3 regions of the Methylophilus sp. DMC18 genome follow, and region 1 is predicted to be linked to each of the others. Evidence: predicted binding sites of a transcription regulator. Region 1 holds the regulator's gene; each other region holds the start of a gene.
What was found. Region 1 encodes sigma-54, which starts transcription at its own class of promoters, with help from an activator protein. Its sites were predicted from a motif close to TGGCACNNTTCCTGCT; they were not measured.
Positions count from the first base shown of each region.

Region 2: a site for sigma-54 is predicted at 1,413-1,428, ahead of ACT53G_RS00535 (ammonium transporter). Genes of this name have one in related genera too.
Region 3: a site for sigma-54 is predicted at 1,457-1,472, ahead of ACT53G_RS10035 (SfnB family sulfur acquisition oxidoreductase). Genes of this name have one in related genera too.

Region 1 is NZ_JBQUZE010000007.1:5,687-8,807, reverse strand. It holds gene tyrS (tyrosine--tRNA ligase) at 1-696, shown strand, start outside; gene ACT53G_RS14080 (RNA polymerase factor sigma-54) at 742-2,286, opposite strand; gene lptB (LPS export ABC transporter ATP-binding protein) at 2,293-3,036, opposite strand; gene lptA (lipopolysaccharide transport periplasmic protein LptA) at 3,045-3,121, opposite strand, start outside.
Region 2 is NZ_JBQUZE010000001.1:111,331-114,451, reverse strand. It holds gene ACT53G_RS00535 (ammonium transporter) at 146-1,336, opposite strand; gene ACT53G_RS00530 (hypothetical protein) at 1,681-2,277, opposite strand; gene ACT53G_RS00525 (DUF3301 domain-containing protein) at 2,449-2,757, shown strand; gene gluQRS (tRNA glutamyl-Q(34) synthetase GluQRS) at 2,764-3,121, shown strand, end outside.
Region 3 is NZ_JBQUZE010000004.1:13,023-16,143, forward strand. It holds gene sfnG (dimethylsulfone monooxygenase SfnG) at 1-524, opposite strand, end outside; gene msuE (FMN reductase) at 538-1,113, opposite strand; gene ACT53G_RS10035 (SfnB family sulfur acquisition oxidoreductase) at 1,543-2,775, shown strand; gene ACT53G_RS10040 (TonB-dependent siderophore receptor) at 2,911-3,121, opposite strand, start outside.

The DNA of each region.
Region 1 (3,121 bases):
CTGTACCCGTTACTGCAAGGATATGATTCGGTCGCCCTGCAAGCGGATCTTGAGCTCGGTGGTACCGACCAGAAGTTTAACCTGCTCATGGGGCGTGAGTTGCAAAAGCAGGCCGGCCAGTCGCAGCAATGTGTGCTGATGATGCCGCTGCTGGAAGGGTTGGATGGCGTCAATAAAATGTCTAAATCACTCGGTAACTACATTGGCATTAGCGAGGCGCCAGAGACTATTTTTGCCAAGATCATGTCGATTTCAGATGAACTGATGTGGCGCTATATTGATTTGCTGTCTTTTGCGACGCTGGAAACCATTGCCGAATGGAAGGCGCAAGTCGCCAGCGGTGAAAATCCCCGCAATATCAAGGTCGGCTTTGCCCAAGAAATTGTGGCGCGTTTCCATGGTCAAGCCGCGGCTGAAAAAGCCTTGCAGGACTTCCAGACCCGTGCCAAAGGCGGCATCCCGGATGACGTGCCCGAAGTTGAAGTGACCATTGAAGGCGAGAGCATCGGCATTAGCCAATTGTTAAAACAGGCGGGCTTGGTTGAAAGCACCAGTGAAGCCATGCGCGCAGTGCAGCAAGGCGGCGTCAAGCTCGACAGCGTCAAGGTGGATGATAAGAATCTGCCTTTGACTAAAGGTGTGACAGTGATCGCCCAGGTGGGTAAACGTAAATTTGCCAAGATCACAATCAGGTGATTTGAGCTGAGAAACAAAAAAGGCCGCATCTGCGGCCTTTTTTGTTTAGAGCGTTTTGCGCAAGTTCGCGGGCGGAATATTCAGGGACTCGCGATATTTGGCTATGGTACGGCGGGCAACGACGATACCTTGTTGTGCCAGTGTGTCGGTGATCTGGTTGTCCGACAAAGGCTTTTTCGGGTTTTCTTCGGCCACCATTTGCTTGATCAAGGCGCGGATAGCGGTGGCAGAGCAGGAGCCGCCTGCATCTGTGGCCACCGAGCTGCCAAAGAAGTATTTGAGTTCATAGACGCCACGCGGTGTGAGCATATACTTATGTGTGGTGACGCGGGAAACTGTGCTTTCATGCAAGTCGAGTTCTTCGGCGATTTCACGCAGCACCAGTGGCCGCATGGCAATTTCACCATGTTCAAAGAAGTTGCGCTGGCGATCTACAATGGCTTGTGACACGCGCAAAATGGTCGAGAAGCGCTGCTGGATATTTTTAATCATCCACTTGGCTTCCTGCATCTGGCTTTGCAGGTATTGGCCTGAACTCTCGCGGTTGCGCTTGAGGATGTCCGCATACATCTGGTTGATGCGCAGTTTGGGGATCACGCCATCATTTAAGGAGGCGACCCAAATGCCCTTGATTTTTTTAACCACCACATCGTGCTGGATAAAGTGATCGTGACTAAAGCTGGAAAACTCGCTGCCGGGTCTGGGGTTTTGCTGGCGGATCAGGTGCTGCGCCGCCTTGAGTACCGCTTCATCGCAACCAAGCACCTTGCGCAGTTTGACAAAGTCTTTGTTGGCCAGCAGCGCCAGGTGGTCTTTGGCAATGGCAATGGCAGTTTGCAAGTGTGGCGTTTCTTGCGGCAAACGCGTCAGTTGCAAGAGCAGGCACTCGCGTAAATCGCGCGCACCAACGCCTACAGGGTCCAGATTCTGGATCAGCTTGAGGGCGGTTTCCAGTTCCAGCAGCTCGACCTCAAGTTCGAGCGGCAAGTGCTCTACAATCTCCTGCAGATCTTGCTCCAGATAGCCATCATCAGTGATGCTATCCAGTAGCAGTTTGACCAGGCTCATGTCTCGTTGCGACAAATGTGCCAGTTGTATCTGGTCAATCAGATGCTCGCGCAAACTGATGCTGGTGGTTTCCTGTCTGGAAAAGTCACTGTCTTCGTCTTCCTGATGATTGCGTCCGGCTTCGTCCCAGTTGCTGGTGCTGCCAAACTCTTCATAATCATCTTCAAACTCTGGCGGCGTGAATTCCTCGTTTAAATTGGGCAGGTCGCTCTCGCTCCCGCCCAGCTCATCGTGCAAGTCTTCACGCAGACTTTCTGCCGGTGCGGTGATCTCTTGCTGTGTTGCCATGTCAAACGAGCTGGCATCTGTCGGCTCAGCTTCTACAGTGGGGGGAGGCGGTGTGTTATCTTCAAACTCGCCTTCTTCACCGTCTGACATTTCCAGTAACGGGTTTTCCTGCAGGATGGTTTCCAGTTCCTGGTTCAGTTCCAGCGTGGAAAGTTGCAGCAAACGGATCGATTGCTGCAGCTGCGGCGTCAGCGCCAGATTTTGCGAAATACGTAATTGCAGGTTCTGTTTCATGACGGATTACAGCCTAAAATTCTTGCCCAGATACACTTCACGCACACCTTCGTTCTGAATGATTTCATCGGGCGTGCCTGCTGCAAACACAGCGCCTTCATTGACAATATAAGCGCGGTCACAGATATCCAGCGTTTCGCGCACATTGTGGTCGGTGATTAAAATACCAATATTCTGACTGCTCAGGTAGCGGATGATTTTCTGGATTTCGATCACCGCAATCGGATCAATCCCGGCGAACGGTTCATCCAGCAAAATAAATTTAGGGTCAGTGGCCAGGCAGCGCGCAATTTCAACGCGTCGACGTTCGCCACCAGACAAGCTGACGGCCTGACTGTTGCGGATGTGCTGGATATGCAATTGATCCAGCAAGGACTCAAGCCTCGCCTCACGCTGCTCTTCCGTATAGGGACGGGTTTCAAGAATGGCGAGGATGTTGTCGGTTACGCTGAGCTTGCGAAAAATGGATGCTTCTTGGGGCAGATAAGCCAGGCCCATGCGCGCGCGCTCATGCATGGGCGCGCGGCTCACGTCGGCGCCATTCAGCGTAATGTTGCCTTCATCCAGCGCAACCAACCCGACAATCATGTAAAAGCTGGTGGTTTTGCCTGCCCCGTTGGGACCCAGCAAGCCGATCACTTCGCCACTGCGTAACTCAAGCGTCGTGTTTTTGACGACGGTACGGCCCTGATAGGTTTTTTTCAGGCGGTTGACCTGCAAATGGTTCTGATCTGCTGCCATGGTTTCCATCTTTATGCTTACTCTTTGCCTTGCTCACCAGTGTTTTCGGCAGGGGCAGGTTCGACCTTGAGTTGCAAGGAGCGATTCATCCGTA
Region 2 (3,121 bases), on a different contig from region 1:
TGGCTTTGACGCCAGTACCCTATCTGTTTGGTTGGGACAGCCCATCTTGGTCAACACTGCGTCGCAGAGTTGCCTGCGGCACCATCCCTCTTAGCGTTGATGACTGCACTAAAACAGCATCAACATATTTCTAAAGTGATAGGCCTTAATCCCCAGACACCGACGGGATTTTATGGATGCTCAAATCCGCGCCATCAAACTCTGACTCGGCATCCAGGCGGATACCTACGATTTTCTTTAATGCGCCGTAAACGATGGTTCCGCCCACTAGCGCGATCACTACACCCAATGCAGTACCTGCCAGCTGGCTCATCAGGCTGACACCGCCCATGCCACCAAGACTGGTCGCACCGAAGATACCTGCCGCGATACCGCCCCAGGCACCACACAAGCCGTGCAACGGCCAGACACCAAGCACATCATCGATTTTGAAGCGTGTTTGCGTGAGGGTGAATGCCCAGACAAACAAGGTGCCAGCGACTGCGCCAGTGACCAGGGCGCCGAGTGGGTGCATGACATCAGAACCGGCACAGACGGCCACCAGACCAGCCAGCGGGCCATTATGCACAAAGCCCGGGTCATTTTTACCAAGCAGCAATGCGGCCAGCGTGCCACCCACCAGCGCCATCAGTGAATTGACCGCTACCAGGCCGGAAATGCCTTGTATGGATTGGGCGGACATGACGTTAAAACCGAACCAGCCTACCGTGAGTATCCATGCACCCAAGGCGAGGAATGGAATATTGGAAGGTGGATAGGCATGCAAACGGCCATCTTTGGTATAGCGACCATTACGTGCGCCCAGCAGTATCACCGCAGGCAAGGCAATCCAGCCGCCCATGGCATGCACGACCACCGAACCGGCAAAGTCGTGAAAGTTTGCACCATAACTGACCTTCAGCCAGTCCTGAAACCCAAAATGAGCGTTCCAGGCAATGCCTTCAAAAAACGGATAAACAAAGCCAACCAGCAAAAATGTTGCGGCCAGTTGCGGGTTGAATTTGGCGCGCTCAGCAATGCCGCCAGAAATAATGGCAGGAATCGCAGCGGCAAAGGTGAGCAAGAAGAAGAACTTGACCAGACCGTAACCGTTTTGCACGGTCAGTGTTTCGGCACCATTGAAAAAGTGGATGCCGTAAGCAATGCCATAGCCAATAAAAAAATAGGCAATGGTAGACACACAAAAATCCACCATAATTTTAACCAGGGCATTCACCTGATTTTTTTGACGTACTGTGCCGACCTCCAAAAAGGCAAAACCGGCATGCATTGCCAAGACCATGATGGCCCCCAGCAATACAAACAGGACGTCATTAGCTGTCACTAATGATTCCATTTCGCTCTCCGAATTCAATAATTATTGATTGGCGTTTTGTCTGAAAGACACGCCTTTTTAAAATGCGCAGGTTTCAAGCAAATATCAGGCCATTTTTAAGTGATTGATTTTAAAAGGAGTGGAGATTAGGCACTAGCAAAAACGCCCCGAAATAACTCAATCAAAAGTGCATTGCACATTATTGGTGCAAAATTAGGGCATATTTAAACAAAACTACTTAAAGATGCTCAAATGCTGATGAATGAGGCATGCCATGCGAACTCATCGAGAGTTTGCGTCAACAAAACGCGGATAAAGCGGTGGATAACCGTATCGTCGTATGCCAATACTGATGAGGGACAGACTTATATGATCTCGACCGGCTGCAATTGCTTGAGCATTTCGACCGCATCAGGATGCGCAGACCAGAAATAGTAAAATTCACGCACCGCGTTTAAAAACAGGTGACGGGTATTTTTGAGATTAAATAGCGGCAGGGTTGCGTCAGCGGTGATGCGGTAGGCGTTTTTTTCTGTGAGTGGTGCTTCACGCAAGCGCAACAACATGAGCTTTGCCATGCGCGTACGCAGTTCAATATCCATCTCCTGCTTGTGCTCCATGGATTTGAGCGCTTTGACGTAGCCGTTAAGCGGCCATAATTCTGCTGTTTCAAACTTCTCGGACTGCAACGCCGGCCAAACGGACTGCAAATCAATCACCGCCGGCTGCCAACCGATAGGATGTAATTCAAAGCCGACAGTATCGGCATATTGCATGACGGCTTTCACATCGCCGCGCCAAAAAGGATAAAACTCGCGGATAATGGTCAGGATTTCTGGCCAGCGCTGGGCTTCCTTGTCGGCCAGACAATCGTCCACCGCTTGCCGGTAGACCGTGCTGCTGCACTCCTGGTCTTTTAATAGCGGCGTTAACTCAGCCAGCACCGCGTCGCGCTGTGCCATGATGGCAGCATCAGCGCCCTTGCTGTGCAATAAATTATAATAAGCTTGAATCGCATCTGCTTCGCGGCTTGAATTCATCGTTAACAACACTAAATAAGAATGAAATGAATATGAAACGGATTATTGGTCATCATACACTGAAAAAGATAATCGTCTTAAAGGAGAACAACGATGGCTGAATGGGCCTTATTAGCCATTTTGATGGCGGGCGCATGGTATTGGATGGATACGATTTCGAAACGTGAGATCGCGCTCAAGATTGGCCGCCAGTTGGCTGAGCGCTGCCATCTGCAGTTTCTGGATGAAACCGTGGCTTGCGCCCGCGTCGGTTTTGCCAGGGACGGCAATGGACGCATGCAGTTACAACGCACGTATACCTTTGACGTCTCTAGCCAGGGCATTGAGCGCATGGCCTGTCATCTGCAATTGCGGGGCGGCCAATTGGTAGCCTGGCATATTCCGCCTTACGTCACCCAGTAAAAAGCCATGGTGGTTGGCCGCTTTGCCCCTTCGCCTACCGGCCCCTTGCATTTTGGCTCACTGGTCGCCGCCGTCGCCAGTTACTGTGATGCTAAAAGCCAGGGCGGCCGCTGGCTGCTGCGCATAGAAGATGTAGACACCTCCCGCCGCGTCGCCGGCGCCAGTACAGACATGATTCGCACCCTGCAGCATTATGGCTTTGTTTGGGATGAGGCAATCGTCTACCAAAGTGAACGCACTGAGCATTATGAGCAGGCCCTGGCGCAGTTACGCTCCCGGGGCCTGGCTTACCCTTGCACCTGCTCGCGCAAGGAGATTGCCGACAGCTCAACACAACTGGGCATTGAAGGTGCCATTTATCCTG
Region 3 (3,121 bases), on a different contig from region 1:
GGCTGGTAAGCCAATTGATTGATGCGGTAAAAATCGCCTTTAAAGGTCAACGATTCGCCCGACCACAAGCCCTTGAGCACGCGGATAAACTCTTCAGAGCGGCGATAGCGCTCGTCATGATCCAGCCAGGGCTCGCCCAAAGCGGTAAACTCGTCCTTGAACCAGCCACTGACCACATTCACCGCCCAGCGGCCACCGGAAAGGTGGTCGGCGGTAATGCCCAGCTTGGCCAACAGCGCAGGGGGCCAGACGCCGGGCAATACCGCGGCAATCACCTTGAGCTTCTGCGTCGCCTGCAACAGGGCCGAGGTCAGAATGACAGACTCATGTTGCCCATCCGCCTTGTAGCCGCCCAAAAAGCGGGTAGCGGTCAGCGCATAGTCAAAGCCAACGCGCTCGGCGATTTGCGCAAGCTGAATGTTGTACTCGGTGCTCCAGCCAGTTTGCTGGGCAATTTCGCTCACGACCTGGCCGCCACTCAGGTTGGAAACCCAGTAAGCAAATTGAATCGGTGATTGGCTCATCAGGCGCTCCCGTTTAGGCGTTAACCAAGACTGAAGCGTTTTCTGCCAGCTCACGGTGTTTAAGGAGCGGTAAGGCACGCTCAACAGCCAGCGCTACGCGCGCTTTCACCGCCTCACTCTTGATTTGATAATTTTCAAAATCCGCTTCAACGGCATATACGCCGATCGGCAACGTGACTGCCTGGAAGAAGCTAAACAAGGGACGCAGCTCATGATCAATGATCAAGGCATGGCGCTCAGTCCCGCCGGTTGCTGCCAGCAGCACGGGCACATCAATCAATGCTTCGAGATTGACCAGATCAAACAAATGCTTGAACAACCCTCCATAAGAGGCGCGATACACAGGCGTAGCCACCACCAGTAAATCGGCGGTTTCAATCGCCTGGATATCTTGCTGTACGTTGATTGGCAAAGCTTTGGGATCGTAGGAAGCGACCAAGCTGCCCGCAATTTCGCTTAATTCCACCACGTGCAGATCAATCGGGATTTGCTGTCCCAACTTCTGTGTGATCGCCTGCACCAGTGCAGCGGTTCTGGAAGGTAATTTATAGCTGCCGGAAACGGCAGTGACTTTTAATGGACGGCTCATCATGACTCCTGAAATAACAATGACGGAGGTCGTTGCTTACGATGCTTCGCAGACGACCTTGCTTGCCAGTAGTATTAGCAGCATCCATGCCAGGCAATAATATCTATATTTTTCAATGACTTAATATAAAACCTGATTTTTAAATGGTGTTAGATTCCAGCGCTAGTTGCTGATCAACTGCTGCAAAAGCAGCAGTTTTGCGCGATCACGCTGCAGTTCGCTCCCACCCCACCCTCCAGTGGCTGCTGCTTTTACAGCAGTCATTCAGCAGCAAACTGTTTCTATAGAGGCGGCAGCAGAGATGGATTTTTATATTTTCTTTTAAATTCAATGCCTTATTGATTGGCACACTAAATGCAACAGTGACTGAAGACGCATGGTGCCTGCTCGCCATGCCTTTATTGATCTCTTTTTGAATAAGGACTGACTATGACTGCACAAGCAAATAAGATTGCGCATTTGCCTGTAAACCTGCCGCGACAAGCGGCACATTTGATTAAAAGTGACGCAGAAGCCCTGACCGTCGCCAAACAAGTGGCCAGCGAAATTGCCAAAGAAGCCGCCCTGCGCGACCAGGAACGCCGATTGCCACGTAAAGAGCTAGACCTGTTTTCAAGCAGCGGACTGTGGGGCATTACCGTGCCAAAAGAATACGGTGGTGCCTTCGTCTCCAACAAAACCCTGGCAGAAGTGGTAGCCACCGTGGCCGAGGCGGACCCCAGTGTCGGGCAGATTCCACAGAATCATTTATATATGGTGGAAGGCTTGCGCCTAGATGGCTCAGACTTTCAGAAAAAATACTTTTTTGAGCTGGTGCTACAAGGGGTGCGGTTTGGCAATGCGTTCTCCGAGATTGGCACCAAGAGCGTCAATGACGTGAAAACCAAGCTCACGCCCACCAATAGCGGCTACTTTTTAAACGGCAAAAAATTCTATTCTTCAGGCGCATTGCTGGCGGACTGGGTGCCAGTGGTGGCAAAAGATGAACACGACAATACCGTGGTGGCGTTTGTCCCTGCTGGCGCAGAAGGCTTGACCATTATTGATGACTGGTCCAGCTTTGGCCAGCGCACCACGGCCAGCGGGACGACCATCCTGGAAAATATTTTTGTGCCCAGCGAATATGTGTTGCCGCACCACCTGGCGTTTGACCGCCCGACCACCATGGGGCCGATTGCGCAGATTATCCAGGCGGCGGTGGATACCGGCATCGCCCGCGCGGCGTTTAAAGATACCCTGCACTTTGTACGCAACTACACACGGCCATGGATAGATACCGATCTGGAGCACGGCTACGAAGATCCGCATACCATCAAGGATATCGGTGATTTGCAGATTCGCCTGCACGCCACCGAGGCCTTACTGGCACGCGCGGGTGAATACATAGACGAAGCGCAGCGTAACCCGAATGAAGACACCGTGGCCGAAGCCTCGATTGCGGTGGCAGAAGCCAAAGTGCTGAGTACCGAAACTGCCTTGCTGGCGGGTAGCAAGTTGTTTGAACTGGCCGGCACACGCTCAACCCTGGGCGAATACAACCTGGACCGCCACTGGCGCAATGCACGCACGCATACCCTGCACGATCCGGTGCGCTGGAAATACCATGCCGTCGGCAACTACAGCCTGAACAAGGTCAAACCGCCGCGCCATCCTTGGATTTAAACGGCAAGGCCATGAAAGCGCCATAAGCGTTGGCGCCTTCTGCAAGTCATGCAGCATAGATTGAAAAAACAGCCCGACATGATGTCGGGCTGTTTGCGTTGGCTCAGGCTGTTAACCGCGCTGAAGGCAACAGGTTTACCAGCGGTAAGTCGCCGTTAGCATGGCACGCCGAGGTTCCCCATAGTAGCAACTGCCAGAGGCGCAATTGGCGACATATTCTTTGTTGGTGAGGTTGCGCGCATTCAATGCCAGCGTCCAGTGCGGCAGGTCATACCCGACCAAGGCATCCCATAAAGTAAATGCCGGAATCCGCTCGGATGCAGAATCAAAATTGCCACGGGTTGAG